DNA from 3 places in the Pseudactinotalea sp. Z1748 genome. Region 2 is predicted to be linked to each of the others. Evidence: predicted binding sites of a transcription regulator. Region 2 holds the regulator's gene; each other region holds the start of a gene.

Region 1 (10,093 bases), on a different contig from region 2:
CGGGCAACTGGCCGAACCAGCCGATCGGTGAAGCCTCCATCGAGTCGCGCAGATCCGCCTGGTACTCCAGGACCCGGTTGGGCACCGCGCCGAAGGAGCCGTGGTTGAGGTGGCGCTGGTCAGGATCCAGGGGCCACAGGGTCTCCGCTGGTGCGCCGTCGACCAGTAGCGGCTCGGGTGCGGGGGCCGTAGTTGGCTCGGTGGGCCCGGTTGTCGGCTCGGTGGATGCGGCCCGCTCGGTCATCCCTTCACTGCCCCGGCGGTCAGGCCCTGGATGATCCACCGCGAAGCCAGGGCGAACATCGCCATCGTCGGCAGGATGGTCAGCACCGCCGCGGCGGCCAACGGACCCCACTCGACGTTGAAACCGGAGATGAAGCCGTTCAGCGCCGCGGGGATGGTGACCTTGTCACTGGAGTGGATCAACGTGACGGACAGGAACAACTCGTTCCAGGAGTTCACGAAGTTGAAGATGAAGGTGGCGATGATGCCGGGGGTGAGCACCGGCACGATCACCCGGAACAGCGCCTGCAGACGTGAGCAACCGTCGATCATCGCCGCCTCTTCCAACGCATCCGGGACATTGGCGAAGAAGCCGCGCAACATGATGGTGGAGAAGGGGATGCACACTGCCATGTAGACCAGGGACAGCCCGAACCGGGAGTTGGTCAGCCCGAAACTGGTCATCATCAAATACAGCGGTCCCAGCGCGATGAAAGCCGGGATCATCTGGGTGATCAGGAACGCGATCATCACCGCGCCCTTGGACCGGAAGGTGAACCGGGCCAGGACGTAACCGGACAGCAGCGCGATGAACGTGGCCACCGTCGCCGCGGACAGTGCCACCATCACACTGTTCAGGATGTTCTGGAAGAACCCGGACTGTTCCAGCAGGCGCTGGAAGTTCTCCAGCGTGGGCGTGCGCGGCCAATAGGTCAGCGGGAATGAGGCGATCTCGCCGGCGGGCTTCAGCGCGGTGTTGAGGATCCAGTAGAGCGGGAAGATCGTGATGATCAGCCAGATGCCCAGAATGGCGAACTTGATCCGCCGCCCCGCGGTGGTCTCGCGGTTCACGATTCCTTCTCCCTACTGGCCAGAAGATAAAACACCGAGAAGATCAGCAGGATCGTCACGCAGATCAAGCCCAGGGCCGAGGCGACGCCGTAGTTGCCCTGCTGGGTGAACTCGATCATCCAGGTGGTCACGATGTGGGTGTGCCCGGCCGGGCCGCCACCGGTCATCGCCCAGATGATGTCGGGGAAGTTGAAGATCCAGATCACCCGCAACAGGATCGTCAGCAGCAAGGTCTGCCGAATGGCCGGGATCATGATGGAGAACAACGTCCGGGCCTTGCCCGCGCCGTCAATCTCCGCGGCTTCCAGCATCGACTCATCCACCGACTGCAACGCTGCCAGGATCATGATCGCGAAGAACGTCACGCCGTACCAGATGTTGGCCACCAGCACAGCGATCAGGGCCAGATCCGCATCAGCCAGCCACGCGATGTTGGTCTCGGTCAGACCGGTCTTGCGCAGCATGTCGTTGATCACGCCGAACTCGGCGTTGAACATCCAGCGGAACAGGATCCCGATGAGGAACCCCGAGACCGCCCACGGGTAGAACACCAGTGCCTGATAGATGCCGCGGCCCCGGAACCACTTGCGCATCAGCAGCGCCAGGCCGAATCCGATCACCAACTGCGGGATGATCGACCCGACCACCCAGATGACGCTGTTGCCAGCGACGGTCCAGAAGATCGGGTTGGACAGGATCGCGTGGAAGTTGTCCAGGCCCACCCAGGGCGTCTCGGTGAGGTCCCACAGGTTCCATTCCTGGAACGCCATCCGGCTTCCGCTCAGGATGGGGAAGTAGGTGAAGACCCCGATGAAGATGGCCGCGGGGGCCAGGAACAGCAGGATCGTCAAGCCCTTGCGCGTCGAGAACGGGCGACGCCGAGACCCCGGCGAAGCGCCCGCGGTGGGCGGACGCTTCGCCGGGATGATGGGGGGAGCGGTCATTCCCTACTCATCCGCCAACTTCTCGGTCCAGTACTCGTCCCAACTCTGCAGCAGTTCCTCGGTGGTCATCTCCCCGAGCAGCAAGCTCTGCAGTTCGTTGTCCGCCTTCTGGTTCCACTCGGTCCACCACTGCACCCCGCGAGGTTCGTGCACGTTCAGATAGGTGTCGGGGTCCTGGGTCATGGTCATGTAGGCCTCCCAGGGTCCGGAGGAGTAGAACGGGTCCTCGTTCGCCTCGGTGCGGATCGGCACCATGGAGTTCTCCTTGGCGAAGGTGGTCGAGGCCTCCCCGGAGAGGAACTGCACCAGGGCCACGGCAGCCTCAGTGTGGTCGCTGGAGGAGGCCACGCCCCACCCTGCGGTTGCCACGGGCTGGGCGGCGTGTCCGCTGGCTCCCACCGGGAGCGGGGTGACGTCCCACTGGTCCTCCTCCAGCGAGGACTCCGACACCGTGGCGATGACCTCGGGGTCCTGCAGCAGGAAGGCGGTGGAGCCGTTGGTGAAGCCCTCCACCATCTCCGGGTAACCCCAGGCGACCGACGACGGCGGGGAACCCTCCTCGAACAAGGTCAGGTACATATCGGCCGCTTCCTGCGCCTGCGGGGTGGAGAAGATCGTCTCGCCGCTCGTGGTCAGGTAGGAGTTCTCGGGGTCCAGATCGGTGCCGACGTAGGCCTCGATCGCAGCAGCCAGCTGGAAGGTGCCGTTCTGCCCGCCGCGGAAGGCGTATCCGTACCGGTTCTCAGCGGGGTTCTGGATGGCATTGGCCTGTTCGACGAGTTCGTCCCAACTGTGCGGGGGCGCGTCGAATCCGGCATCGGCGATGAGGTCGGCGCGGTAGAACAGGCTCAGCCCGTAGAACCCGTAGGGAATGTAGAAGGTTTCCCCGTTCGCGCCCTGGGTGGAGTTCTCGACGGCGTTGTCCGTCATCGCCTCCCAACCGTCCCATCCGTCCAGTTCGTCCGTCATGTCGTGCAGCCAGCCGTTGTTGCCGAAGGGGCCCACGGTGATGTCGCGGACTTCGAGCACATCGACTCCCGATCCGGACTGGAGCATCTGCTGCAGGGTCTGGTCGGCCTGTTCGGTAGGGGGTGAGATGAGTTCCACGCTCACCCCGGGGTTCTCGTCTTCGAATTCATCGAGCAGGCCCCGAAGGAGTTGGGTCCGGGCCGGGTTGGTCAGGCTCTCCACCATCTTCAAGTCGGCCTCGAGGCTGCCATCGCCCCCGGAGGTCCCGGTGTCGCCACCGCCTCCACCGTCGTTGCCTCCACCGCATGCGGTGAGGAACATTGCCGCAGCAATCGCAGCTGTTGCTGCCCGCGCCGTTGCGCTTCTCATGAGCCCTCGTCTCCTTTGAGGTTCGGCTCTAGTGTGAGACCGGGCTCACGACGGGTTAGCCGTCAACCCAGCACCAGAGATCCGATGTTTACCCGGTGCCGAGCTGACACCCAGGTCAAAATAGGACCCTTCTTCGCGCCATGTCAATTCAGTGATCCTACGTTTGGCAGCGCTCAGGTGCCCACTCGGGCCGCCGTCACGACACGTTCGGATCCACGAGCTGGCCGATGCGGTACTTGACCATCTCCCGCATCACCAGGCCGGTGCTGGTGCGCTTGACGCCGTCGACGTCCAGGATACGCCCGGCGATCCGGTACAGATCATCGGCGTCGCGGGCCACCACATGGATCAGCAGGTCGGTGATGCCCGAGAGCCCATGCACTTCAACGACTTCGTCGATGGTGGCCAGGGTGGCGGCGACGCTGTCCAACTTCCGTTGGGTGACCTTCGTCACGATATAGGCGCTCAGCGGGTACCCCAGGAACCGCGGATCGATCCGCCGCTCGAAGGAACGCAAGGTGCCGTCCTGGGCGTAGCGATCCCGCCGCGAACGCACGGTATTGCGCGCTAGGCGAGTGGTGTGGGACAGCGCACTGATGGTGGCGTCCGGGTCGTCGATGAGGGCTCGCAGGAGCATCGCATCGATCCGGTCATAGGTCCTGGAACTCTCCAAAGTGATCATCCTTATCGGCCTCGAAATAGCGGCGCGTGAGCATTCTGCTCATCCTCGCATCCGTCGGTTGCACCAGCCGGACCCGACTGTTCGAATACGAAGCGTTCTGCTCACGGTGCGCTTGCTGGCTTGCCAGGTCACAAACCGGCCCGCCGACGCCCGGGGCCCAGTGGATCCTGACCCGGGCGCACCGTGAGTGTCTGTCCTGGACGAGGGCCGTCCACGAATCGAAGGGCCATGTGATGTCCGCTGCCTCCTCCTCGCCGCCTCTGCCGGCAGAGCCACAGGTGCCCGCAGGGCAACAGGTGCCGCTTGAGGTGATGGCCTCCATCGATGAGCGCGTGCTGTGGCTGTCCACCTCGATGGTCCACCACGCCAACCGGGTCCGCGCTTCCGAATCAGGCCTGAAAGTCGGGGGTCACCAAGCCTCCAGCGCCTCGATGGTCAGCATCATGACCTCCCTGTGGTTCGACCAGCTGCGCCCACAGGATCGGGTCTCGGTCAAACCGCACGCGGCCCCGGTGCTGCACAGCATCAACTACCTGCTCGGCACCGTGTCGCAGGAGCAGATGACCAGCCTGCGCCAGTTCGGGGGGCTGCAGAGTTACCCCAGCCGGCGCAAGGACCCCGGTCAGATCGACTACTCCACCGGGTCGGTGGGCATCGGCGCCACCGCGCCGATCTGGGGGGCGATGTCACGCCGGTACGTCGATGGCCTCTCCGGCAGGGCTACCGGCGGGCGCCAGTACTCCTTGGTGGGCGATGCCGAACTCGACGAGGGTGCGGTGTGGGAGGCGTTGCTGGACTCTCACGTGCAGGACCTGGGCGAGATCGTGTGGATCGTGGACCTGAACCGCCAGTCCCTGGACCGGGTGGTGCCCAATATCGCCGCCCGCCGGCTGGCGCGCATGTTCGAGGCCGTGGGCTGGCAGGTCATCACGGTCACGTTCGGCGCCCTGCTGGAGGACCTGTTCGCCCGCCCTGGGGGCACGGCCTTGCGGGACCGGATCCTGCAGATGCCCAACCCCGAGTACCAGCGCCTGCTGCGCTGCCCGATCGAGGAACTCCGCCAGCGCCTGCCCGGCACCGGCTCCGGTGTCGGCGAGATCGCGGACCTGATCGGCGCCGTCGACGATGACACCTTGCTCCGGGCGATCCGCAACCTCGGTGGCCATGACCACGGGGCGCTGCGCCAGGCCTACGCCCAGATCGACGACACCCGGCCCACCGTGATCATCGCCTACACCATCAAAGGCAACGGCCTGCCCACGGCGGGGCACCCGCAGAACCACTCCGCGATCCTGACCGATGAGCAGTATCAGGACTTCGCAGCCGGCCTCGGAATGGACCCGCAGGCGCCCTGGGCCCGGGTTGACCCGGACAGCGCGGCCGGGCAGGTGTGCGCCCGGACGGCACAGACCCTGACCCGCAAGCCGCACGTGGCCTCCGCCCCGCCGCCGGTGCCGACCGACTTCGGGCGCACCCGCACCGGCACCTCCACCACCCAGGCCGCCTTCGGCCGGGTGCTGCTGGACCTGACCCGCACCGCCCCCGAGGCGGCTGCCCGGGTGGTCACCGCCAGCCCCGATGTGAGTTCGACGACCAACATCGCCGGGTGGTTGAACAAGGTGGGCGTGTGGTCCACCGAGGGCCGGCCAAACTGGTTCAACGATGACCCCGAGACGATCATGCACTGGCGTGAGGCGCCGAGCGGGCAACACATCGAATTGGGGATCGCCGAGGTGAACCTGGTTAGCCTGATCGGGGAACTGGGCACCACCTGGGAGCGTTGGGGTGAGCCGCTGTTCCCGATCGGGGTGGTCTATGACCCTTTCGTGGAACGCGCCCTGGAGCCGTGGTCCTACGGGATGTACGCCGGGGGTCAGTCCATCCTGATCGGCACGCCCTCCGGGGTGTCGCTGGCCCCCGAGGGCGGGGCGCACCAGTCCATCAAGACCCCCTCCATCGGCTTGGAGCAGCCCGAACTGATCAGTTTCGAGCCGGCCTTCGTCCAAGAGGTGGAGTGGATGCTGCTGGCGGCGATGGGCCAGATGGCCCGGCCCGGTGGGAAGTCGGCGTACCTGCGGCTGTCCACCAAACCGGTGGATCAGAAACTGGCCGACATCCCCACCGACCCGGCCGCGCGGGAGCGCCGTCGTCGCCAGGTGATTGCCGGTGGATACCTGCGGCGGGCCGCGGACCCCGCGAGCAGCCCAAGCACCGCGAGCGCGGCACGCACCCCGGACGCCACGATCGTGGCGATGGGGGCGATGGTCCCCGAGACGATCGCGGCGGTGCAGCGGCTGGCAGACCTGGGGTACGCCGCCGATCTGGTCAGCGTGACCAGCCCGAGCCGGTTGTTCGAGGCCCTACAGGGCCGCAACGGGCAAAGTGATGAGCCCAGTTGGATCCTGGACCAGATCCTGCCGTCGGAGCGTTCGGCACCGATGGTGACCGTCCTGGACGGGCACCCGCACACCCTGGCCTTCCTCGCCGGCGTCAACGGGGTGCGGGCCCGCCACCTCGGGGTGAGCAACTTCGGCCAGTCCGGGGACCTGCAAGACGTCTACCGCCACCACGGCATCGACACCGACAGCATCGTGGGGGCCGTGTTGGACCTGCTGCAGTAGGACGTGCTGCCGTAGACGACGTGCTGCAGTAGACGACGTGCCGCCACAGGACACCTGCTGCCGCACACCGCCCGAACTCGTGCACATCCACAGTGGCTGCGGTTTACGACCGGACCCCCGGCAGCGTTAATCTCGTGCAGTGAGCAACCCCGGGGCGCCACCGCACCACCGGGGAGGAGATCGGAGGAGCACATGGTCAACCGCGCGTTCGTGATCGCCGGATCCGAGGCCACTGGTGGTGCCGGGATCCAGGCGGACCTGAAGACCTTCCAGCAACTCGGCGTCTACGGCACCGGCGCCATCACCTGCATCGTGTCCTTCGACCCAGGTAACGACTGGGCGCACCGGTTCGTGCCGATCGAGCCGCAGGTCATCGCCGATCAGATCGAGGCCGCTACCGCCACCCATGACCTGGACGTCGTCAAGATCGGGATGTTGGGCACCCCCGCCACCATCGAGGTCGTCGCCCAGGCGCTCGCGCAACGCTCCTTCACCCATGTGGTGCTGGACCCGGTGCTGATCTGCAAGGGGCAGGAGCCCGGCGCCGCGCTGGACACCGACAACGCCCTGCGCGAGCACATCCTCCCCCACGCCACCGTGGTCACCCCCAACGTGTTCGAGTCCACGACCCTGGCCGGAATGGACAGCATCGAGACCGTCGATGACCTGGCCGAGGCAGCCCGCCGCATCCACGCCCAGGGCCCGGACTATGTGCTGGCCAAGGGCGGGGTGGAACTGCCCGGTCCGGACGCCGTGGACGTGCTCTTCGACGGCACCGATATCCACGTGTACTCAGCACCGAAGATAGGTCAGGAGCGGGTCTCCGGCGCCGGATGCACCCTGGCGGCGGCCATCACCGCCGAACTTGCCAAGGGAGCCGAGGTGCGCGATGCGGTGCAGACCGCCAAGGACATGGTCACTGAAGGAATCCGAGGTCGGCTCAACGCCAACACCCCCTTCGACGTGCTCTGGCAGGGCGCCGCAGGTACCCGCTAGCGTCTCCTGACTCACGCCACGACCGTGCCGGTGGCACTGGCGGTCCCGGTCTCCGAGAAGCACCCCCTTGGCCGTTCCAGGCACCCACCGGTCCTCGACGCCACGGGTTTGCGGCGCAGCTGGGTCGCTCGCCCTGCCCTGCGACGACCCGTCGGTCCTTGACGCCACGGGTGCGACCCTGGCCGGCGAACCCTCCACACCGACACTCTCGTGCACTCGATGCGGAGAACCCCGGTCGTCGGTGCATGGACGTTCGGGCACTGCCGAGCCGGCCATGGGACCGGAGGCGTACGTACGAGGAGCGCCTGGACGAGACTCAGACACCTAGAACCGTGCAATGTGACACGAATTAGCATGAACCATTGACTCGAACGTCTGTATCAACTAGGGTGAGTTCATGGCAGTGCACCCGCTCCCGCACATCTCCCCGACCCAGGAGGTGCACGCCGCGCTGGATGGGTTGGTGAGGTTGGACCCGTGCGGGCTGAGCGCGGTCGGACAGGGGCAGTTACTGGGGGACCTGAAACGAATCGAATCGCGGGTGCGGGCGTACAAACTCAAAGTCCTCGCCGCGGCCGAGAAGGCCAACACTGCCCAGAAGTCCGGGCATGCCGATACCGCCTCCTGGGCGGCCAAGCACACCAACGACGACGGCAGAGACACCAGCCGGGAGACGAAGCTGGCCACCCGGCTGCGTGATCGCAGCCGGACCCAACAGGCCCTGGATGAAGGAGACATCTCTGCCGACCACGCCGAGATCATCGTTGGCGCCGGAGACAGACTCCCAGAAGACCTCACCACTGCGGAGCGGGGCCGGGTCGAAGAAGGCCTGGTGGAGCAGGCCAAGAGGTTACCCCCCTCAGTGTTACGTCAACGGGCCCGGCGCCAACTGGAAGCGCTGGAGAAGGACCGCGAGGCCGTCGACGCCCACGAAGAGGCCCAAGTCGCCGGCGAGGAAGAACGCGCGCGGGCACAAACCCGGTTGACGCTGCGAGACAACCACGATGGCACGGTCACCGGACACTTCACCTTGCCGGTCTTCCACGGCCACCTCCTGCGCAAAGTCATCCACACCATGACCGCACCCCGCCGCACCAACGGCCCCGCAGGCAACGCCACTGGCACCCGCAGGACACGTGCGGGGGACCACCTCCACGCCACCACCACAGGGGGCACGGGCGCCGCCTTTGGCAACGCGGGCTCGGGTGAGGGCGCGCTCTTCGGTACCGAGGCCGCCACCGGCAAGGCCCCTGACTCCGGCGATGACACCCCAGGTTCCAGTGCGGGTCCGGGCATGGACCCGGCCCACAGGCCGGGCACCGGACCGGATGCCAAGGCACACCACCACACAGGCACGAGCGATAGCGCGATGGAGGACCTGTCCGGGCTTCCCGATCCGGCCCGGGTCGCCCAGGGCCGGCGCACCGACTGGGCCAACGCCCACGGCCTGGCCCTGGCAGAACTGATCGAACACCTACCCACCGACCACCTCAGCCCCAAAACCGCCGCCACCATCGTGATCACCCTCGACGAAGAGATTCTGCGTGGGCGCCTGGCAGCCGCCGGGTTGGATACCGGGGAGAAGATCTCCGCCGCCCACGCCCGCCAACTCGCCTGCAACTCCGGCCTGGTACCCCTCGTCCTCGGCGGTCAATCCCAGCCACTGGACCTCGGGCGCGGCAACCGACTCTTCACCGAAACCCAACGCACCGCCCTAGCTGTACTTCCTCGACACGTTGTGATCGGTCCGTGAGTTAGAAGGAGACCTCCGATATCGATGGGTGTACCAACCATTTCATCGAACGTTCGGAGGTCTCCGTGACTCACCGTAATGCACCCCTGACACCTGAAGGTAGAGCCCGGATGGTTGCCCTGGTCGTTGAGGCCGGCTGGTCCCAGCGCCGGGTTGGCGAACGGTTCCAGGTCTCACCGGCTACCGTGTCCCGGTGGGTGGCCCGCCACCGAAGAGGGGCCGGATTCGAAGACCGATCCAGCCGCCCGCATCGGTGCCCGTCCCGGCTGCCGCTGCGCGCCGAGCGGCGCATCATCTCCCTGCGATTCAACAAGCGGTGGGGCCCGCACCGCATCGGCTACCACCTGGGGATTGCCCGCTCGACTGTGGGTCGGGTGCTGGCCCGGTACCGAATGCCCAGGCTGGAGTGCATCGATCAAGCTACCGGCCTGCCGGTGCGCCGGCCCCAGCCTCACCGGTACGAAGTTGATCGGCCCGGCCAGTTGGTCCACGTCGACGTCAAGAAACTGGGCCGGATTCCCGACGGCGGCGGCTGGCGGGCTCACGGCCGCGGTTCATCACAGGATCGGCGCGCCGGTTCAACACGCGACAAGGCAGCCAGAGCTGGCGCGTCGCCCTCACGCGGGTACCGGTACCTGCACCACGCCGTCGATGACCACTCCCGCCTGGTCTACTCCGAAATCCT
Region 2 (10,093 bases):
CCCGTTCTCCAACACCCGCTCGGTCGTGGAACTGGCCCTGGCCGAGATCATCGCGCTCACCAGGCGGTTGACCGAGAAGGACAAGTCACTGCACGCGGGCCTGTGGGACAAGTCCGCCAACGGTGCGCACGAGGTGCGTGGGCGCACCCTGGGCATCGTGGGGTACGGCAACATCGGCACCCAGCTCTCCGTCGTCGCCGAGGCCCTGGGGATGCGGGTGGTCTTCTACGACAGCGCCGAGAAACTCGCCCTCGGCAACGCCCGCCGCATGCCGGACCTGGATTCCCTGCTGGAGGTCTCCGATGTGGTCACCCTGCATGTCGACGGCCGGGCCGGTAACGCCGGGATGTTCGGGCCGGCGCAGTTCGCCAGGATGAAGCACGGTGCCATCTTCCTCAACCTCTCCCGCGGGTTCCTGGTGGACTATGCCCACCTGCGCGATGCGATCAGGGCCGGGGATCTGGCCGGCGCCGCGGTGGATGTCTTCCCCGACGAGCCCAAGCGCAACGGCGACCCGTTCGAATCCGAACTGCGTGGGCTGCCCAACGTGATCCTGACCCCGCACGTGGGCGGCTCCACCGAGGAGGCGCAGCAGGACATCGGGGTGTTCGTGGCCGGAAAACTCCGCGACTACATGCGCTCGGGCTCCACAGCCCTGAGCGTGAACCTGCCCAGGCTCACGTTGGACACGCCCGGGCCGGGTCGCCAGCGCATCGCCCACCTGCACCGGAACGTGCCCGGCGTGCTGGCCGCGGTGAACCAGGCGTTGTCCTCCGGTGGGGCGAACATCGATTCCCAGATGCTCGCCACCACCGGTGACGTGGGTTACTCGGTGACCGACATCAGCGGCACCCTGCCGCGGCAGGCAAGGGACCACCTTCGTGAGATCGAGGGCACCATCAGTGTCCGCGAACTCAACGGGTCGGTCTAGGCACCCTTCGGACCGGGCACCGAGCGAGGAACTCAGCCGGTCTTACGCGGCCGGAACGTCCGTTTGGGCTCGCCGACCACCTCCGGCCCGTGCACCGACCCGGTGTTCCGGACTCCATCTGCGGTGGGGTGCTCACCCGCGTTCTTGCGATCGAGCGCCTCGCGCATCTTCGCCTTGGCATCGGCCATCAGCCGATCGGGGCTTTCGGATCCGTTCTTCTTCGATGACATCAACAGTCCTCCCTGAACTCACCACGGACCGGGACCTCGTCCCGGGGTGGCTCATCCGCAACCTTGCCGGGTCCGGCGCGAACACGCCAGCGGATAAACCCCCGGCCATGCAACCTCAGGCGTACTGCTCCGAGGCAGGATTGCGGTCCAACTTCAACGCGGTGATCGCAGCCTCGAAGTCCTCGAGGGAGGTGAAGTTCTGGTAGACGCTGGCAAAGCGCAGGTACGCCACCTCGTCCAGCGCCCGCAGCGGCCCCAGCGTCGCCAAACCGACCTCGTGGGAGTCGATCTCGGCCACGCCGGTGGCGCGGATGGACTCCTCCACCTGCTGGGCCAGCAGCGCCAGGTCATCGGCGGAGACCGGGCGACCCTGACACGCCTTGCTCACCCCGGCCACGACCTTCTCCCGGCTGAACGGCTCCATCGCCCCCGATCGCTTGATCACCGTGAGGCTGGTGCTCTCCACCGTGGTGAAGCGGCGCGAGCACTCGGGACAGTGCCGCCGGCGGCGGATACTGCCGCCATCGTCGGCGGTGCGGGAGTCCACCACCCGCGAGTCGGGGTTACGGCAGTACGGGCAATGCATCGGCGCGTCCCTTCCCGGCTTGGTGACGGCGTGCTCGGTGCACACACAATGCCACATATGGCTACCGGTGTGGGACGTCGCCCTCCAGCGGGTTCCTCAGCCCTACGGGACGCTCAACTCCTGGCCGGCGTGCACGGTGGAGTGCTCCAGCCCGTTCATGCCGCGGATGGTCTCCACCACCTGGCGCAGGTCCTGCCCCGGATCGGCGATCTCACTCGCGATCACCCACAGGCTCTCGCCCGGCTGGACCACCACGGTGGAGACCTCGGCCGGCGTCTGCGCATCCGGGGCCAGCAGGGTGCCGAGCCCACCGCCCACGGCGATCGCCAGCGCGAAGCCAAGCGCGACCAGTACCCGCCGTCCGCGGGTGGTCAGCCGCAGGGGGGCGTGTTCGCGCGCCCTGGCCGGGCGAACCGGTGCAGCCGGGCGAACCGGTGCCGCCGGGCGAACCGGTGCTGCCACCAGGGGCGTCACGGGACGGGTCCGGCCGACCGAGCCCTCGGTCCGCTGGGGTACGAGGGCACTCAGCCCGTCGCGCTGCGGCGCAGCCTTCGGGGCCTCCGGGGCCGAAGCCGCTCCGGGTGCCGAGGAGACTGCGGGAACCACGCTGAGGTGACAGGTCGAGTTACGTGCAGGTCCGGCGTGCCCGCAGGGGCGCGTCCGCGACCGCCGCAGGGCTGCCCGCCGGGTCGAGGTGCTGGGGTGGATCGCCAGTGCACTCATCGGATTACTCCTCGGGCCACGTCCGGGACTGGCAACCGGCCGATCCTCGAACTGATGTTCTGCGAACACATGTATGGACAGTAACACAGCCGTTCGATAGAGTCGACACGCCAGTCGAACAGATGTTTCCTGTTCGGCGCCGTAACGCCTAGGCTTGGGAACGTCATGGGGAACACCCCACCACCGACCCCTGACATCGCGGTGACGGGACCATGGCAGAGCCGCTCGCAACCGCACCGAACCGCAGGAGGACACGATGGCCGAGGGACCCAAGGACGCCAGCCAGCAGCACCCGGACCAGACCGGCCACTCCCCCGGTCTGACCGCCCGGCAACAGCGGATCATGGACTCGATCCGCACCAATATCGAGACCAAGGGGTACCCGCCGACGATGCGCGAGATCGGCACCGCCGTGGGCCTGGCCAGCCCGTCATCGGTGAAGTACCAGCTCCAGGTCCTGGAGGAGAAGGGGTACCTGCGCCGGGACCCGATCTCCACCCGCGCGATCGAGATCCTGGATCCCCACGGCACGGCTCCGGCGCAAGAGAGCCCGGCACCGGCTTCGGCCCGCGGCCCGAAACAGTTCTTCAGCACCGACTCCGAGGAGCAGGTGGACGCCTCGCCCAGTTACGTCCCGGTGGTCGGGCGGATCGCAGCGGGCGGCCCGGTGCTGGCCGAGCAGTCGGTGGAGGACGTCTTTCCGCTGCCGCGCCAATTGGTCGGCGACGGCGACCTGTTCCTGCTCAAGGTCACCGGCGACTCGATGATCGACGCCGCGATCTGCGACGGCGACTTCGTCGTGGTGCGTCAGCAGCCGGTGGCCGAGAACGGTGAGATCGTCGCGGCGATGATCGACGGTGAGGCCACGGTCAAGACGCTCAAGCGCACCGAGGGCGAGGTCTGGCTGATGCCGGCCAACTCCGCCTACTCCCCGATCGAGGGATCCGACGCCCAGATCCTGGGCCGGGTGGTCAGCGTCCTGCGCTCGGTGTGACCCGCCCGTCCGGTCCGATCCGCAGGCACACCTCGTCGTCGTAGGTGCGTCGCTCGATCCGAAGCACCCGGTAGTGCGAGTCCAGGACCGGGAAGGCGTGGATCGGCTGCAGCGTCAACCGGGCTCCGGTCCCGGTGCGCTCGAGATTGATGTCCAGGTAGCCGTAGTGCTTGCCACCCTCACGCAGCACCGGGTTGCCGTCGCCGGCCACCTCCCAGCGCTCCGGAGCGTCCTGGTCGGCCGTCCAGGCCCGGTGCGGGTTGTACCGCAGGAGCTCCCCATCACCCCCTCGCAGTTCGCCACCCAGGCTGTCCCCGGCCACACCGACGTCGTAGTAGAGCACCCCGGGTGAGCCTTCGTCGCCGTCGGGCACTACCGAGCGCTCGAACAGTTCACTGTGCCCGCAGAGCACCGCGGCCACGCCGAATTCACTGAACATCCGATGGAACCTGCGCATCGGGGTCCCGCCCTGGCCGGTAGAGAACTCGTGATCCATCGGTAGGCCGTGCGCGCCGCTGGAGTAGGGCACGTGGTGGAACTGGACCAGGATGATCCGGCCCTGCGCCCGGGCGTCGGCCAGATTCTCCTCGGCCCAGCGCCACTGCGGCCTGCCGGGGGCGATGTCGTTCAGGTCCGTGCCACCGGCGGCGGTGTACTCCGCTGCGGTGAAGTGGTCCTGGGTATCGGCGCCCGGGCCTCGGTAGGCCCGTCCGGTGAGGGGCTGGGCGTACCGGGACCGATGGTCGTCGGGCTCGCCGTTCGAGGAGTCCAGCGTCAGGATCGTGAGTGGTCCGTGGTCGAGGCGGTAGTAGCCCCGGCCCCTCGCCCCGTCCGGGCCCGGGAAGTGGGCGTGGTACTTGGCCCGGGCCCGCACCACCGGGGAACGGTCCGACGGCGTGCCGTACCGGCCGTTGCGGGCGCCGAAGTTCTCCCAGTTTCCCAGCGCAGGCAGGAGCGGTGCCCGCGAGAGCAGGCCCGAGGGGGCGTTGATCGTGAAGAACTCATCCCAGGCGGGCTGGTAGCCCCCGCCGCCGACCAGGTCACCGGGATGCAGGATCAGGTCCGCCTCCTCCTGGGCGATCATGCTCACCACCGCCCGGTAGCCCTCCGTCTTGGTGAGCGGGTAGCGCAGGACGGGCCGGCCGGCGGTGTGCTCCGCCACGCCGAAGACCTCCCGCCACAAGCCGTGCGGGTCGGGGCGGGACTCCCCGCCGGGGCCGGCCGGCCAGGAGCGATGCGTCACCCGCCCGGCCGGTGCGGTCTCGGAGTCCGAGAGCGCCACCAGGTGAATCTGCTGCCAGGACCCGTCGGTGGGAGCGGTGCGGAAGGCGGCACGGTGCTGCTCGCCGTCCTGGGTGACCGTGTAGGCGTACCGCGTGTGTGGCCGCAATCCGGTCAGGACGACGACGTGGCGGACGTTCCCGTCCGGGTACAGCCAGGAGCCGGGCGCCAGACCCTCGATGAGTTCGGTGCGCTCGGCCTCGGTAGGGCTCAACACGTCGAGGGCCTCGGGCCGGGACGTGACCGGCCCGGGCGCGCCCGGTCCGGTCACAACGACTTCTCCGGGTTCATCGGTGTGGGAGAACCAGATGATCGTCATGCCGGTGCTGCTCGGTGCGTGCAGGTAGGGCCGGACGCGGAAACCGAACGTCATGCCGGTGCCTCCCCACCACCGGACAGCCTGCGCAGCGCGGCCCGGACCAGGTCACCGTCGGTGGTGGGCCACAGCGGCGGGAGCGACTTGGCCAGGAAACTGCCGTAGCGCGCCGTTCGCAGCCGGGGGTCGAGCACAGCCACCACGCCACGATCGGCCACCCCACGCACCAGCCGGCCCGCGCCCTGGGCCAACAGCAGAGCCGCGTGGCTGGCAGCCACCGCCATGAAGCCGTTGCCACCTCCGGCAGCCACCACCTCCTGGCGCGCCTGGCGGATCGGGTCATCGGGGCGCGGGAACGGGATCCGGTCGATGACCACCAGCTGGCAGGCCTCCCCCGGCACGTCGACGCCCTGCCACAGCGACAATGTGCCGAACAGGGAGGTGGCGGGTTCGGCGGAGAACCGGCGCACCAGGGCCGGAATCGAGTCCTCGCCCTGTAACAAGATCTCGGTGTCCAGCCGCTCCCGCAGCGCCTCGGCCGCAGCCTGCGCACCGCGCCGGGAGGAGAACAGCCCGAGGGTGCGCCCGCCGGCGGCCTCGATCAGTCCGGCGAGTTCGTCCAGGGCCTCCTGGGCCGTGCCGTCGCGGCCCGGCGGCGGCAGGTGCGAGGCCACGTAGAGGATGCCCTGCTTGCCATAGTCGAACGGGGAGGACACCTGCACGGCCCGGTGGGGCCCGAAGCCCATCCCGACGCTGCGCACGGCGTGGTCGAAGGTACCACCGAGGGCGAGGGTGGCCGAGGTGAGCACTGCGGCCCGCTCGGCGAAGAGTTCGGAGGCGATCGGGCCGGCCACGTCCAGCGGTGCGATCTTCAGCCGCGAACCCTCCCCCGGTGCGCGCCCGCGCTCGCACCAGAGCACGTCGATCCGCTCCGCCACACTGTCGGAGAGCAGGCGGTCGGCGATCTCGAACAGCACTAGCAGCGCCGACGTCGCCATGGCTCGGCCACCGGCTTCCTCGGCCTTGCCCTGGCCCTGGGTCTGCTCGGTGCGCACCGCCGTCATCGCCTCCCGGCACGCCTCGGCGATGGAGCGCACCGTGGGCACCAGTTCGGCCGGCAGGCCCTGGGGCAGGCGGCCCTCGGGCACCAGACCAAGGTTGGTGCGCAGATGGGTGGCGGCATCCTCCAGGGCGGACAGCGCGATCCCGGCGTGGCGGCGGGCCAGCCGGGCGGTGCGTTCCACGGACGCGGCGGACAACTCCACCGTGGCCTGGGCGGTGACCCGGTCGGCGAGTTCATGCGCCTCGTCCACGATGAGCACCTGGTGTTCGGGCAGCACCTTCGGGGAACCCGAGGCGGCGATCCCCAGCATCGCGTGGTTGGTCACCACCAGGTCCGCCTCACGGGCGGCGCGGCGGGCGTGTTCGGGGAAGCAGTCGGTCAGCAGCGGGCAGCGTTGCCCCAGGCACTCCAGGGAGGTGAGAGAGACCTGCCGCCAGGCCCGGTCGCTGACCCCGGGCACCAGATCGTCGCGGTCCCCGGTGCTGGTCTCCTCGGCCCACCTGCGCAACAACAGCACCTGTCCGCCCAAGGAGTCGTCCTGTCCCTCGGGGTGCTCCTCCGCGGCCGAGGGGGCCGCGGCTGCGGCATCGAAGAGGGTGCCCTCATCGTCGGACGGGTAGCCGCCGGCCACCTTGTGCAGGCACAGGTAGTTGTGCCAGCCCTTCAGCAGCGCCACCTGGGGCTCCCTGGGCAGGTGCCGCCGTAGGGACTCCGCGGCAAGCGGCAGGTCGTGCCCGAGCACCTGGCGCTGCAGGGCCAGGGTGGCGGTGGAGATGATGGTCCGTTCGTCATTGCTGACCGCGTGCAGCAGGGCCGGGATCAGGTACGCCAACGACTTGCCGGTGCCGGTGCCGGCCTGGACGAGGAGGTGCTCGGCGCCAGCCAGCGCGGCGGCCACCTCGGTGGCCATCTGGTGCTGGCCCTCCCGGCGGGCGCCGCCCATCGCGGCGATGACCTCATCGAGCACGGTATCCAGGTGCGATGGCGGATCGGGACGGCTCACGTCGTCGTCGGTTGGAACAGTACCGCCCGCGTCGCGGCCGGCGTCGTCGGGGCTCATCCGCCGACGGCAGCATCCAGGTCTGCCGCCAGCGCCCCGTCGACCCGTGCGTGCAGCCGGGTCCCGTCCTCGGTGTGTTCGGTACTGATCACCTCTCCGGCCACGTGGGCCCGGTGCACCAGATCGCCGCGCTCATAGGGCACCACCACGTCCACCTCCACCGCCGGGCGGGGAAGTTCGGCGGCGATGTGTTCGCGCAGTTCCCCGATGCCCGCGCCGGTGCGCGCGGAGACGGCGACGGCGCCCGGCTCGCGGGTGCGTAGCGCGGCGATGGTCTCGGCATCGGCAAGGTCGGCCTTGTTCAGCGCTACGAGTTCGGGGATCTCCGAACTGCCCTCGATCTCCCGCAGCACGTCGCGCACCGCGGCGATCTGACCGGCGGGATCGGGGTGGGAAGCGTCCACCACGTGCACGATCACGTCGGCCTCGGCAACCTCCTCCAGCGTGGAGCGGAAAGCCTCGACGAGCTGGGTGGGCAGGCTCCGCACGAACCCGACGGTGTCGGCCAGGGTGTAGGTGCGCCCGTCCGGGGTCTCGGTGCGCCGCACGGTGGGGTCCAGGGTGGCGAACAACTGGTTCTGCACCAGCACACCCGCGTCCGTGAGGCGGTTCAGCAACGAGGACTTGCCGGCGTTGGTGTACCCCACGATCGCCACCGAGGGCACCGCACCGGCACGGCGGGAGCGGCGCCGCCCGGCCCGGGCCGGGGCCATCTGGGCGATCTGCCGCCGCAGCCGGGCCATCCGGGTGCGGATCCGCCGACGGTCCAACTCGATCTGGGTCTCCCCGGGTCCGCGCGAGCCGATACCGGCGCCCCCGGCCGTCTGCCCACCGGCCTGCCGGGACATTGACTCACCCCACCCGCGCAGGCGCGGCAGCAGGTACTCCAGTTGGGCCAGTTCCACCTGCGCCTTGCCCTCCCGGGACTTGGCGTGCTGGGCGAAGATGTCCAGGATCAGCGCCGTGCGGTCGATCACCTTGACCTTGACCACGTCCTCCAGGCCCCGGCGCTGGGACGGGCCCAGTTCGGAGTCCACGATCACGGTGTCGGCGCCGGTGGCGTGCACCAGTTCGGCCAGTTCGGCCGCCTTGCCCGAGCCGAGGTAGGTGCCCGGTTCAGGATGACGACGCCGCTGCAGCACTCCGTCGAGCACCTGCGACCCGGCCGTCTCGGCCAGGGCGGCCAACTCCCGCAGCGAGACCTCGGCCTGCTCCACGGTGCCCTCGGACCACAGACCCACCAGGATCACCCGCTCCAGGCGCAGCGAGCGGTACTCCACCTCGGTGACGTCGTCGAGTTCGGTGGACAGCCCTGCTACGCGGTTCAGCGCGGCGCGTTCCTCCGCGTCGAACTGGTCGCCGTCGTATTCGCTGGGCGCGGCGTCGTCGGCCTGGATGGCGGTGCCGTGGCGGGCCAGGATGCGGTTCACCACGGCTTGGGCGCGATCCTCGACGGCATCTGTGGGTGAGCCGTTCGTGGCGTGGGTACGTTCTTCTGCCACTGGCCGGTCCTGCGAGGGGGTGTTGGTCATCGTGTCCTGTCGTCGCGGTCCCGGTTGGCTGGGGAGATCGGGTCGCGCCAGGGCCGGGGAATCTGTCGGTTCCACTTTCCCACGCTCATGCGGGGGTTCCAACCGATTTCGCTGAGCGCGTGTGGTCCGGCGTGGTGGTCCGCGTTGAGCCACGACGCCTCGGCCCGGACACCTGCGCCCTTCATGGTCGCCGACGGGCTAACCGATGACGGCGGTCAGGTGAGGTTCGCTGCGCGCGCCGGGTCCCGGGTCCACTTCGGCGGTGAGGTGACCACAGATCTCCTCCACCTACGAATGGCGTGTCAGTCTGGGGGCCACCCCCGCGCGGCTATCCTCGCGGGGTGGCGCACTACTTCGAGTCCCCGACGGCCGGCCCCGCGCGCCGGCGCACGATCTCGGTGAATCTTCGCGGTGAGCAGGTTGAGGTGCACACCGACCGGGGCGTGTTCTCCGGGGACCGGCTCGATCCTGGTACGGCTGTGCTGCTGCGCACGGTCACCGAGCCGCCGGCGTCCGGGGTTCTGGTGGACCTGGGGTGCGGGTGGGGGCCGATCGCGCTCTCGATGGCGCGCGCCGCGCCCCAGGCGCGGGTGCTGGCCGTGGACGTGAACGAGCGGGCGTTGGAACTGACGGCCGCGAACGCCAGGACGCTCGGGCTGGGCAACGTCGAGACCTTCACGCCCGATGCCTTGCTGACGGCAGAGCCCGATCTGGTGATCGATGAGTTGTGGTCGAACCCGCCGATTCGCGTGGGAAAGGCTGTGCTGCATGGGTTGCTCCGCACGTGGCTGCCTCGGCTGCGGTCCGGCGCGCAGGCGCACCTGGTGGTGCAGAAGAACCTGGGGTCGGACTCGCTCCAGCGTTGGATCGCGGCCGACCTCGGCTTCGAGGTGGAACGCCTGGCCAGTTCGAAGGGATTCCGGGTGCTGACAGTGCGCGGTCGCGGCGCGACCGACGGCGCCTGAGTCGCAGACGCCTTCGGTTCGGAGGCTGCTGCGACCTTCCTACCGGGAGCGGCATATTTCTGCGCTTTCTGGGTTCTGGGTCTGGTGGTTGTCGGTGGCCCACGGTAGACTCGTACACATGTTCGACGTACCGCAAGCGGGGCCCGGCCGGCAGGGGAAGCCGGCCGAGGGCGCTGTGCGTGCTGATGCCGAGCAGGCAACTGAGGTTCACGCGCAGACCGGTGCTCGGCCCGAGCCGGCGCCCGGGTCCGCGCCCGGGTCCGCGCCCGGGTCCGCGCCCACGCCCGGCTCCGCGCCCGGGTCCGCGCCCACGCCCGGCTCCGCGTCGGGGTCGGGGTGCCAGTGTGGAGGTTCGCGGGGGTTGGGGCCGGGCGGGCGGTTGCCGCTGTGGAAGATCCCTCAACCGGCTGAT
Region 3 (10,093 bases), on a different contig from region 2:
ATGAGGCCAGCAGACTGGTGCGCCTGGGACCTGGCGCCCGGTGGCGGGATGTGGCCAGCGCGCTGCAACCCTATGGCTGGTCGATCGGTTCCGGTGACTACGGCGGCGTGGGCGTGGGCGGGCTGGTCACCGCCGGCGGCCTGGGTTTCCTCTCCCGCCACCACGGCCTGACGATCGACAACCTACGCGCGGCGGATCTGACCGTGGCCGACGGCACCCGCCTCCGGGCGAGCGAGGAGGAGAACCCCGAGGTGTTCTGGGCCGTGCGCGGTGCCGGGGCCAATCTCGGCATCGTCACCTCGGTGGAGATCACCGCCTCGCCGGTCGATCAGGTCGGCTGGGCCCAGTTGGGCTTTGCCGCGGGTGACGTGGCGCAGTTCCTGCAGGCTTTCGCCGACGCGGCCACCAGCGCCCCACGGCAGACCACCGCGTTCCTCCTCATGGGCCCGCCCCGGGGCGGCAGCGCCACCGCGCAGGTGATGGCGATGGTCGACTCCGACGACCCCGATGTGGTGATCGAACACCTGCAACCCTTCGCCCAGATCCCCACCATGATCCAGCAGCAGGTCGTCATCGCCCCCTATGCCGCGGTGATGAACATGTTCCCCGAGGCGCCCCACCAGGGCCGCGGCGAACCGGTGTCCAGGTCCGGGCTGCTGAACCAGGTCACTCCTGAGTTCACCAAGGCTGCCGCACGGTTGCTGGACTCCGGCACGATCGGCTGGTTCCAGTTGCGCACCATGGGTGGTGCGATCGGGGACGTGCCCGCTGAGGCCACGGCGTTCGTACACCGGGACGCCGTGATGCATCTGACCGTGATGGGCAGCAACGCCCAACGGGTGGATAGGCACTGGGAGGACCTGCGCGAGCACCTGTCGGGGTTGTACCTCAGTTTCGAAACCGACCGGAGCCCGCAGCGACTGGTGGACGCGTTCGGGGACCAGGGGCTGGCCAGGCTGCGTCGGTTGAAGGCGGAACTGGATCCCCACCAAGTGTTCCGAGACAACTTCGCGATCCCACCCGCTCACGCGGTCCCACCCGCTGACGCGGTCCCACCCGCTCACGCGGTCCCACCCGCTGACGCGGTCCCACCCGCTCACGCGGTCCCACCCGCTCACGCAACCCCCACCAATCACCCCCATCGACCAGGAGGCGCTCATGACTGATTACGGCCACGACCTACTCTTCGGCACCTTCGTCACTCCCACGAACTCACCGCCCCAGCATCCGGTGGAGCAAGCGATCGTGGCCGACCGCGCGGGGTTGGACCTGGTGAGTTTCCAGGACCACCCCTACCAGGGTCGATTCCACGACACCTCCACGCTGCTCGCCTACGCGGCGGCCAAGACCGAACGGGTGCGGCTGACGGCGAACGTGACGAACCTGCCGCTGCGTCCGCCGGCGGTCCTGGCCCGGGCAATCGCGACCCTGGACCAACTCTCCGGTGGCCGGATCGAACTGGGTCTGGGTGCCGGCGGGTTCTGGGACGCGATCGAGGCCATGGGCGGCCCACGACGAAGCCCAGGGGAGTCCATCGAGGCCCTGGAGGAGGCCATCGAGATCATCCGCGGCATCTGGAACACCTCCGAACGCGGGCGTTTCGTGGTCGAGGGCAAGCACTACCAGGTCGATGGCGCCAAGCGTGGCCCCGCCCCCGCCCATGACGTGGGCATCTGGATCGGGGCGTACGGCCCACGGATCCTGCGGATGACCGGCCGGGTGGCCGACGGATGGATCCCCTCGTGGCAATACCTCAAGAACGGCACCGATGATCTGGTCCGGATGAACGAGAACATCGACGACGGCGCCGCCGCAGCCGGGCGCGAACCGGCAGCGGTCCGGAGGTTCTTGAACATCGGGGGCAGGTTCGCCACCCAGTCGGGCGGATTCCTGCAGGGTCCGCCGGATCAGTGGGCCAAGGAACTGGCCGAGATGACCCTGAGCCACGGCATTACCGGGTACTTCCTGGCTTCAGATGATTCGGCCACCACCGAGACGTTCGCTCACGAGGTTGCCCCGGCGGTACGGGAATTGGTGGCTGCGGAGCGCTGAGCCGCCCGCCTCCGCCGGTCCCCACCCGGCTCGCACGCGACCTCGTGTGCGTCCCGGGTCCCGGTGCACGTGCTACAGCGGCGGGGGATACAGACGCCGGAACTGCCCCGCGGGGGCGGCCGCGAATCTTTGCCGGACTGTCGATTTCTGCTGTCCTCGCGCGACATGATGGTGACGGCACCATCGCCGCCACCATCGAAAGGAACAATGATGAAGTACCTCGTGATGCTGATCGGCGACGGTGACGTGCCCGCGTGGGACACCTTGAGCCCGGAGGAGCAAGGCGCGTTGATGGGCAGGTTCGGCGAGTTCGACGAGGCGTGCGGCGCTCGCCAGGGCGTGGAAATCCTCGCCGGGGAGGCCCTCTCCGACGGCCAGTCCGACGCCACGGTGATGCGCACCCGAGCCGGTGCCGTCACGCTCACCGAGGGCCCCTATGCCGAGGCCCTGGAGGGCTTGGGCGGGTTCTACCTGATCGAGGCACCGGACCTGGACGTCCTGGTGGAACTGCTCGGCCACCTCCCACCGTATGACATCCAGATCTCACCGGTCGTGGACCCGTACTGACCCGTGCCGCAGCGCGTCCTCGACGAACTCTGGCACAGCCATTGGGGCCTGCTGCTGGGCCACCTGATGGCGCGATTCAATCGCGCCGACCTCGTCGAGGACGCGCTCGCAGAGGCCTTCGCCCAGGCCGCCGCCCAGTGGCCCACAACCGGCGTGCCGCACAACCCGCCCGGGCGGCTCCGCACCGCCGCCCATCGCCGGGTGCTCGATGCCTTGCGGCATGAGCGCACCCTCCGGAGCAAAGCCCACCTGATAGCGGACGACGACGTGCAGCCGGCCCGGAGGATGCGGCCGCTCCGGGCGGGGTTACGTCGCCGGCCGGAGTCGCTTCGGGCGGCGATGAGCGCCTGCCGCTGCTGTTCATGGCTACCCACCCAGCACTGGCCGAGGAGGTCCGTCCGGCGCTCGCGCTCCGGTTCGTCCTTGGTGTGCCCACTGCCGACATCGCACGGTTGTTCCTGGTGCCGGCAGCCACGATGGCGGCACGGCTGACCCGCGCGAAGAAGCGCCTGGCCGGAAGCGGAATCCCGTTCTCGATCCCCGACCGAAACGCCTGGCCGGACCGGCTTGATGACGTGGCCCGGGCGATCTACCTGGCGTTCACCGCCGGATATGCGCCCGGAGGAGGCCACGACGTTGTCCGTGCGCAGCAGGCAGGGGAGGCGGTACGGCTCGCCGGTTTGGCTACTGACCTGATGCCCGGCCGTCCGGTGCTGGAAGCCCTGGTCGCGCTTCTGCGGTTCCAGCACGCCCGCCGCGATGCGCGGGTCAGTCCGGAGGGTGCTCTGGTGCGCCTGGCTGATCAGGACCGGTCCCGGTGGCGCGGTGCCGAGATCGCGGCGGGCTTGGACCGGCTCACCGCCCTGTCCCCGACCGATGGCCTCGCGGAAGAGTTGCGCTTGCAGGCCCTGATCGCGGCCTTCCACGCGACGGCCACCCGCGCTGCTGACACCGACTGGGCGGGAATCGTGCGCGCCTACACCCGTCTGGAGGCGCTCGCCGGATCACCGATCGTGCGGCTCAACCGTGCTGTCGCCGTGGGCGAGGCAGCGGGGGCGATGGCCGGACTTGCTATTCTGCGCGCCGCCGCCGACGAACTGCCCGGGCACCATCGTGTGGCGCTCGTGCGCGCCGAGTTGCTGCACCGCGGCGGACAGGCCGAGGCCGCTCGTCAGGCCTACCTTGAGGCGATCGACGCCTGTCCCGACGGCGCCGAGCGAGACCACACCCGCGCCCGGCTAGCCCTGGTGAGTTGAACATGATCTGCCACTGGGCGCGGGGATGCCGCTAGTGGCGCATGGTGAAGGTGTATGTCCCGGTGGATGTTCGGCGCTGATGGTACTTATGGTCGTGCGCCATTCGATGGTGGCGGTGGCATAGGGGGACGGCGTTGTCGAGGTCGGTGGGTCCGCCGTTCTCCCAGGGGGTGGCGTGGTGCAACTCGCACCAGGAGTAGGGCCGGGCGCATCCATCGGCCGCGCAGGTGGTGTGTCGAACCGTCAGGGCGGTGCGTTGGGTTTCGGTGAAGAGCCGGTTGCCGCGCCCGAGGTCCAGTGGTTGGGATTGACCGCCGAGGACGAGGGGTACTAGGCCGGAGTTGCAGGCGAGTTGGCGGGCGTGGGCGGCGGAGATCTTCTCCCCGGTGTCCAGTCCGGCGGCTGCGATGCGTCCGCGGAGGACTTGTTCGTCGAGGGTGATGATGATGGTGGCTGCGGTTTTGGGGCTGAGGTGGTCGGTGGGTAGGTGTTCGATGAGTTCTGCCAGGGCCAGGCCGTGGGCGTTGGCCCAGTCGGTGCGCCGGGCCTGGGCGACCCGGGCGGGGTCGGGAAGCCCGGACAGATCCTGCGCGCCGCTGCCGTGGGTGCTGCTGCCCTGAGCGCCGAGGCCGGTCGCGCCGGTATCGGTGCGGTGGGGGCCGGTGGTGTCCGTGCCGAACAGCGCCTGCCCCTGCCCACTTGCGTCGTGGCTGCCACCACCGCCGGCACCACCAGCGCCACCGCCGCCGGCACCAACGGGGCCGCCGGTACCGTTGGTGGTGCCGTGGTTGGTGCGCCGTGGTGCGGTCATGGTGTGGATGATCTTGCGTAGCAGGTGGCCGTGGAAGACCGGCAGGGTGAAGTGTCCGGTGACGGTGCCGTCGTGGTTGTCCCGGATGGTCAAGCGGGTGTGGGCGCGGGCTTGCTGCTCTTCATCGGCGATTTGGCCTTCTTCGTGGGTGTCGATGCTCTCCCGGTCCTTCTTCAGGGCTTCCAACTGTCGTCGGGCTCGCTGGCGCAGCACCGAGGGCGGCATCTGCTTGGCCTTGGCGACCAGGTCTTCTTCGACCCGGGCCGCCTCGGTGATGGTCAGCCCGTTGGGGAGCTTTTCGCCTGCGCCCACGATGATCTCGGCGTGGTCGGGGGAGATGTCCCCGGCATCGAGTGCTCGTTGGGTGGGGCCGCGCTGGCTCAGGCGGGTGGCGAGTTTGGTCTGGCGGCTGGTGTCCCGGCCGTCGTCGTTGGTGTGCTTGGCCGCCCAGGAGGCGGTATCGGCATGCCCGGACTTGCGCGCGGTGTTGGCCTTCTCCGCCGCGTTGAGGACTTTGAGTGTGTAGGCCCGCACCCGCGACTCGATCCGCTTCAGGTCCACCAGCAACTGGCTCTGCCCGGCAGCGCTGAGCCCGCCGGGGTCCAGCCGCGACAACCCATCCAGCGCGGCGTGCACCTCCTGGGTCGGGGAGATGTGCGGGAGCGGGTGCACTGCCATGAACGCACACTAGTTGATACAGACGTTCGAGTCAACAGTCTACTCCGATTCATGTCACATTGCACTGTTGAGTGATTATAGGTAGCGGTGGCTGCGTGCAGGTAATGGCGGTGGTGGCCTGTGGGCGGGTGCATACAGGGCGTGGCAAAGAGCGCTCGGGACCCGGCGCGCCCGTGGGAGACTCGAATCATGACCGGTTCGACGAATCCCCAGCCCTCCGACGCCGAGATCGACCAGCGCGCGCCGGCGCGCCCGCAGAGGGGTGTGCGATGACTCGGGTCGGCGCGATATTCAACCCGCACCACAATCCACCCGAGGCACTGCGAGGGGCGGTCGAGGTAGCCGAAGCCGCCGGCGTTCCCGAGCTCTGGCTCTGGGAGGACTGCTTCCGTGAGTCGGCCTACGCCTCGGTCGCCGCCGCCCTGGCGTGGACCGAGCGCCTGCGGATCGGCCTGGGGATCGCACCGATCCCGCTGCGCAACGTGGCGGTGACCGCGATGGAGATCGCAACCATCGAGCGGACCTTTCCCGGCCGGTTCTACCCCGGCCTGGGCCACGGTGTGCTGCCGTGGATGAAACAGGCCGGCGCGCACGCGGCCTCCCCACTGACGCTCATGCGCGAGTACATCACGGTGTTGCGGTCGTTGCTGGCGGGGGAGGAGGTGACCGTGGCCGGCCGCTACGTCACCCTCGACAAGGTGCGGCTCGAGTGGCCGTTGGAGGCCGCACCACCCGTCTACGCCGCAGGCGTGGGACCCAAGACGCTGGCACTGACCGGGGAGGTCGCCGACGGTGCGGTCCTCGTCTCCGGACTCTCCGTCGCCGAGGTGGGTGAGCGGGCCCGCCTGATTGCCGACGGGCGCACCGCCGCCGGACGTGACGGCGATGCGGTGGTGGTGGCCTACGTCGACACCGCCTTCGGCGACGGCGCCCGGGAGCGGGTTGCCGCCGCGCTGGGCGAGGCCGGCACCGACGACAACCGGGGCGTGTGGGGCGAGCCCGACGACGTGGCGGCGGCTGTGCGACGCTTCGCCGACGCCGGTGCCGACGCGGTCATCCTCTCGCCCGTGCAGGGTGAGCCCGATCCGCACGCGTTCCTCCGTGCTACCGGCGAGGTCGCCCGCCTCGTCGACTGACCGGAGCCAGCCGACTCACCGAGGCCGGCAGCCGGAGAGAGCGGGGCGGTGCGCTCGTGCGTTCCCCGCGGCTCTAGTCCGGGCGCAACTCCATCAGCGCGCCACCGTCGGTGGCGAGCCAGATCGCGCCATCGGGAGCCTCGGCCAGGGCGCGGATCCGATCGCCCATCTGCCACTCATCGACCTGCTCGGCGTTCTCGCGGTCCAACTCCACACGCACCAGGTTCTCCCCCGAGAGGCCGCCCAGCAGCGCGCTGTCGGCCCACCCGGTGAACAGGTCACCGGTGTAGATCATCAGGTTCCCGGGCGAGATCGCCGGCACCCAGTAGGCCTTCGGTGCCTCGAAACCGTCCCCCTCGGCGTGATCGGGGATCGCGGTGCCGTCGTAGTGCTCACCCATCGACACCTCCGGCCAGCCATAGTTGGCCCCCTCGCGGATCAGGTTCAGCTCATCGCCGCCTGCCGGCCCCATCTCCGAGGACCAGAGGTTGCCCTGAGCGTCCACGTCGATGCCCAGCGGGTTGCGGTGGCCGGTGGTCCAGAACTGCGCCGCGATGCCGCCGTCGTCGGCGAAGGGGTTGCCGGGGGCAGGATCACCCTCCAACGTCAGGCGCACGATGGTGCCGAGGTTGGTGCCCATGTCCTGGGCCGGTTGTAACTCCTGCCGGTCCCCGGAGGTGATGTAGAGCGAGTCGTCGAGGACGACCATCCGCAGCGCGAAGTGGCCGTTGCCGGACGCCGGATCCTGTTCCCAGATCACCTCGAGATCCTCAAGGGCGGCGCGGTCCGCGTCCAGGTGTGCCCGTCCGACCACCCCCTGGCTGCCGCCGTCGGCGGCCCGCACCCAACTGAGGTAGATGGTCTGGTCCTGCTCGAAGTCCGGGCCGGCGATGACGTCGTGCATGCCGCCTTGCCCTGCGGGGACAACCTCGGGCACGCCGCTGACCGGCCTGACCTCTCCGGAGGCCTGATCCCGTATCTGCACGGCGCCGGTGCGCTCGGTGATGAGCAGCAGGTCGGTGCCCGGCAGGAACTCCAGCGCCCACGGGTTCTCGAACTGCTCGTGCTCCACGGCCTCGAACTCCGCCACCGCTGCCTCGTCGTCGCGGGCATCCTCCGCCCCCGGTGACTCCTCGCCGTCGGACGGGTCCTCGTCGGCGGCCGGGTCCTCGTCGGCGTGCTCCTCAGTGGTCTGCGGCTCCGCAGTGGTGGCCGGATCCGCAGGCGTGTCCGGATCCCCCGCAGCGCACCCGGCGAGCAGCAGTGCCGCTCCCGTGGCCATGAGTGCGCAGCGCATACTTCTCGACGCTAACAGTGCCCGTTGTCACCGCAACAGAAGCCATGAGGCTCGGGCGAGCGCAGGTGCGCGGGTCGCCACCGTTGCTCAGCCCGGGTGTGGGTGGTCGGCGCTACCGTACCCGTATGGAGCACGCGCGCCCGGACAAGCACCTGACCGCCCGGACGCTGAACCGGGCGACCCTGGCCCGCCAGTTGCTGCTGCGCCGGGCGCCCCTGGACGTGGCCGAGGGAGTCCGCGCCATCACCGCGATCCAATCGCAATCGGCCCCCTCGCCCTACCTCGCCCTGTGGAACCGGTTGGCTGACTTCGACCCCGCGGATCTCGACGTCGCCTTCAGCTCGCACCGCATCGTCAAGGCCACGTTGATGCGCATTACGCTGCACGCGGTGCACGCCGAGGACTACCCGTTGCTGCACCGCGCGATGCAACCGACCTTGCGCGGGGCGCGGCTGGGCGATGCACGGTTCACCGGCGAGGGGCTCACCCCGCAGATGGCCGACGATGTCGCCGGTCGCCTGGGCGAGTTGCTCGCCGAGCCCCGCACCGGGGCGCAGGTGACCGCCGACCTCGCCCACCCGCAACTGTGGTGGGCGCTACGCCACTACGCCCCGATCGTGCACGCCCCTACCGGAGGGCCGTGGTCGTTCGGTGCCAGGCCGGCCTACGTGGCCAGCCCGCATCCGTCGTCGTCGGCCGATCCGGATGAGGCCGCCCAGCACCTGGTGCGCCGCTACCTGCAGTCCTTCGGTCCGGCGCGGGTGCATGACGTGGCCCGGTACGCGCTGATCCAGGTGACACGGGCGCGGCGGGTGGTCGAGACGATGAGGGATGAACTCATCGGGCGCCAGGGCCCGGACGGGGTGGAGTTGCTGGACGTGGAGGGCGCGCCACTGCCCGAGGAGGACACGCCCGCCCCGCCACGACTGCTGCCGATGTGGGACTCGGTGCTGCTGGCCTACGCCGACCGCTCACGCATCATCCCGCCCGAGTACCGCGGGCATGTGATCCGCCGCAACGGCGACACGCTGCCGGCTGTGCTGGTGGACGGGCAGGTGGCAGGGGTCTGGCGCGCCGTGGACGGTGCCGTGGAGGTCACCACCTTCCGCCCCCTGTCCGAGGCGGACTGGGCCGGCATCGAACAGGAGGCGGGTGCGCTCGCGGACTTCGTCGCCGAGCGCGATCCGGTGGTCTACGGCCGCTACCGGAACTGGTGGGCGAAACTGCCCGCGGAGCAGGTGCGGGTCTTCGGCGAGTGAGCCCGCGGGCGGGGTGTTCGCTCGCTGTGCCCGGTCAGTCCACGTCGCCGCGCCAGCTACCGGTGGCGGTGCCGCGCTTCTCGATGAACTCCTTGAACCGCTTCGCGTCGGCCTTGACCTGACGGTCGTCGGCCCCGACAGCAGCGCCGGCCTTCTCCTTGGCATCCTGCGGCTTCCACTCGAGCTGGATCATCACCCGGGTGGAGGTGTCGCTCAGTTTGTGGAACGTGACGACGCCGGCGTGGTAGGGCTCACTGTCCACCGTGCGCCAGGCGATCCGCTCGTCCGGGTGCTGCTCGGTGATCTCGGTGTCGAACTCCCGTGTGGTCCCACCCACGGTGACGACCCAGTGGTTCTTGGTGTCGGTGATCTGGGTGATCGAGTCGACCCCATCCATGAAGTGGGGGAAGTCCTCGAACTGGGTCCACTGGTTGTACGCGACAGAGACCGGTACGTCGACCTCGATGGACTCTTCGATGGTGCTCATCTCGTCCTCCTAGTTGTGTGCGGGGCTTCCTTTCATAACAACGCAGGAGGGGCCCCGCCACTTGGCGGACCGCTGGAGGTCACCAGATCCGCACCCGCTCCTCGGGTGGCAGGTAGAGGGCGTCCCCGGGTTGGACGTCGAAGGCCCGGGCGAAGGTGTCCAGGTTGCGTACCACGCCGTTGCAGCGGAACTCGTTGGGGGAGTGCGGGTCGATCGACAGCAGCCGGATGACTTCGGCATCGCGGGCCTTCTGCTGCCAGATCCGGCCCCAGGAGTAGAACACCCGCTGCAGCCCGGTCAGCCCGTTGATCACCGGTGCGTCGTCGAGACCGGAGCGGCCCGCCTTGCGCAACGCAATCTCATAGGCCTTGATCGCGATCGACAATCCGCCCAGGTCACCGATGTTCTCCCCGACCGTCAGGGCCCCGTTCACGTGGTGGGCGCCGTCCAGCTGCGCCGGGGAGAACTCGTCGTACTGGGAGATGAGGGCCCGGGTGCGCTTGTCGAACTCGGTGCGGTCCTGCTCCGTCCACCAGTTCCGCAGCCGGCC

Evidence for each region. The regulator LexA, encoded in region 2, represses DNA repair genes until DNA is damaged. The targets are predictions, from matches to a motif close to TCGAACANNTGTTCGA.
Region 1: ACO0LU_RS17620 (DUF222 domain-containing protein) is a predicted target of LexA. The motif match lies at 8,023-8,038, and genes of this name have one in related genera.
Region 3: ACO0LU_RS00315 (HNH endonuclease signature motif containing protein) is a predicted target of LexA. The motif match lies at 5,379-5,394, and genes of this name have one in related genera.

The regions. Positions count from the first base shown of each region.
Region 1 covers NZ_JBMPQB010000011.1:330-10,422, reverse strand. The annotation lists gene ACO0LU_RS17655 (aminotransferase class V-fold PLP-dependent enzyme) at 1-244, opposite strand, end outside; gene ACO0LU_RS17650 (carbohydrate ABC transporter permease) at 241-1,074, opposite strand; gene ACO0LU_RS17645 (carbohydrate ABC transporter permease) at 1,071-2,018, opposite strand; gene ACO0LU_RS17640 (ABC transporter substrate-binding protein) at 2,022-3,356, opposite strand; gene ACO0LU_RS17635 (Lrp/AsnC family transcriptional regulator) at 3,553-4,038, opposite strand; gene ACO0LU_RS17630 (transketolase-like TK C-terminal-containing protein) at 4,350-6,659, shown strand; gene thiD (bifunctional hydroxymethylpyrimidine kinase/phosphomethylpyrimidine kinase) at 6,852-7,655, shown strand; gene ACO0LU_RS17620 (DUF222 domain-containing protein) at 8,053-9,408, shown strand; partial or broken gene ACO0LU_RS17615 (IS481 family transposase) at 9,474-10,093, shown strand, end outside.
Region 2 covers NZ_JBMPQB010000004.1:156,364-166,456, reverse strand. The annotation lists gene serA (phosphoglycerate dehydrogenase) at 1-931, shown strand, start outside; gene ACO0LU_RS10795 (DUF5302 domain-containing protein) at 964-1,161, opposite strand; gene nrdR (transcriptional regulator NrdR) at 1,277-1,747, opposite strand; gene ACO0LU_RS10785 (LysM peptidoglycan-binding domain-containing protein) at 1,850-2,353, opposite strand; gene lexA (transcriptional repressor LexA) at 2,727-3,464, shown strand; gene ACO0LU_RS10775 (metallophosphoesterase family protein) at 3,442-5,118, opposite strand; gene ACO0LU_RS10770 (ATP-dependent DNA helicase) at 5,115-7,184, opposite strand; gene hflX (GTPase HflX) at 7,181-8,716, opposite strand; gene ACO0LU_RS10760 (class I SAM-dependent methyltransferase) at 9,058-9,681, shown strand.
Region 3 covers NZ_JBMPQB010000001.1:64,343-74,435, forward strand. The annotation lists gene ACO0LU_RS00290 (LLM class flavin-dependent oxidoreductase) at 1-1,166, shown strand, start outside; gene ACO0LU_RS00295 (LLM class flavin-dependent oxidoreductase) at 1,159-2,052, shown strand; gene ACO0LU_RS00300 (YciI family protein) at 2,263-2,619, shown strand; gene ACO0LU_RS00305 (hypothetical protein) at 2,596-2,841, opposite strand; gene ACO0LU_RS00310 (RNA polymerase sigma factor) at 2,982-3,875, shown strand; gene ACO0LU_RS00315 (HNH endonuclease signature motif containing protein) at 3,907-5,364, opposite strand; gene ACO0LU_RS00320 (LLM class flavin-dependent oxidoreductase) at 5,634-6,500, shown strand; gene ACO0LU_RS00325 (PQQ-dependent sugar dehydrogenase) at 6,574-7,797, opposite strand; gene ACO0LU_RS00330 (winged helix DNA-binding domain-containing protein) at 7,923-9,056, shown strand; gene ACO0LU_RS00335 (SRPBCC family protein) at 9,091-9,543, opposite strand; gene ACO0LU_RS00340 (M13 family metallopeptidase) at 9,623-10,093, opposite strand, start outside.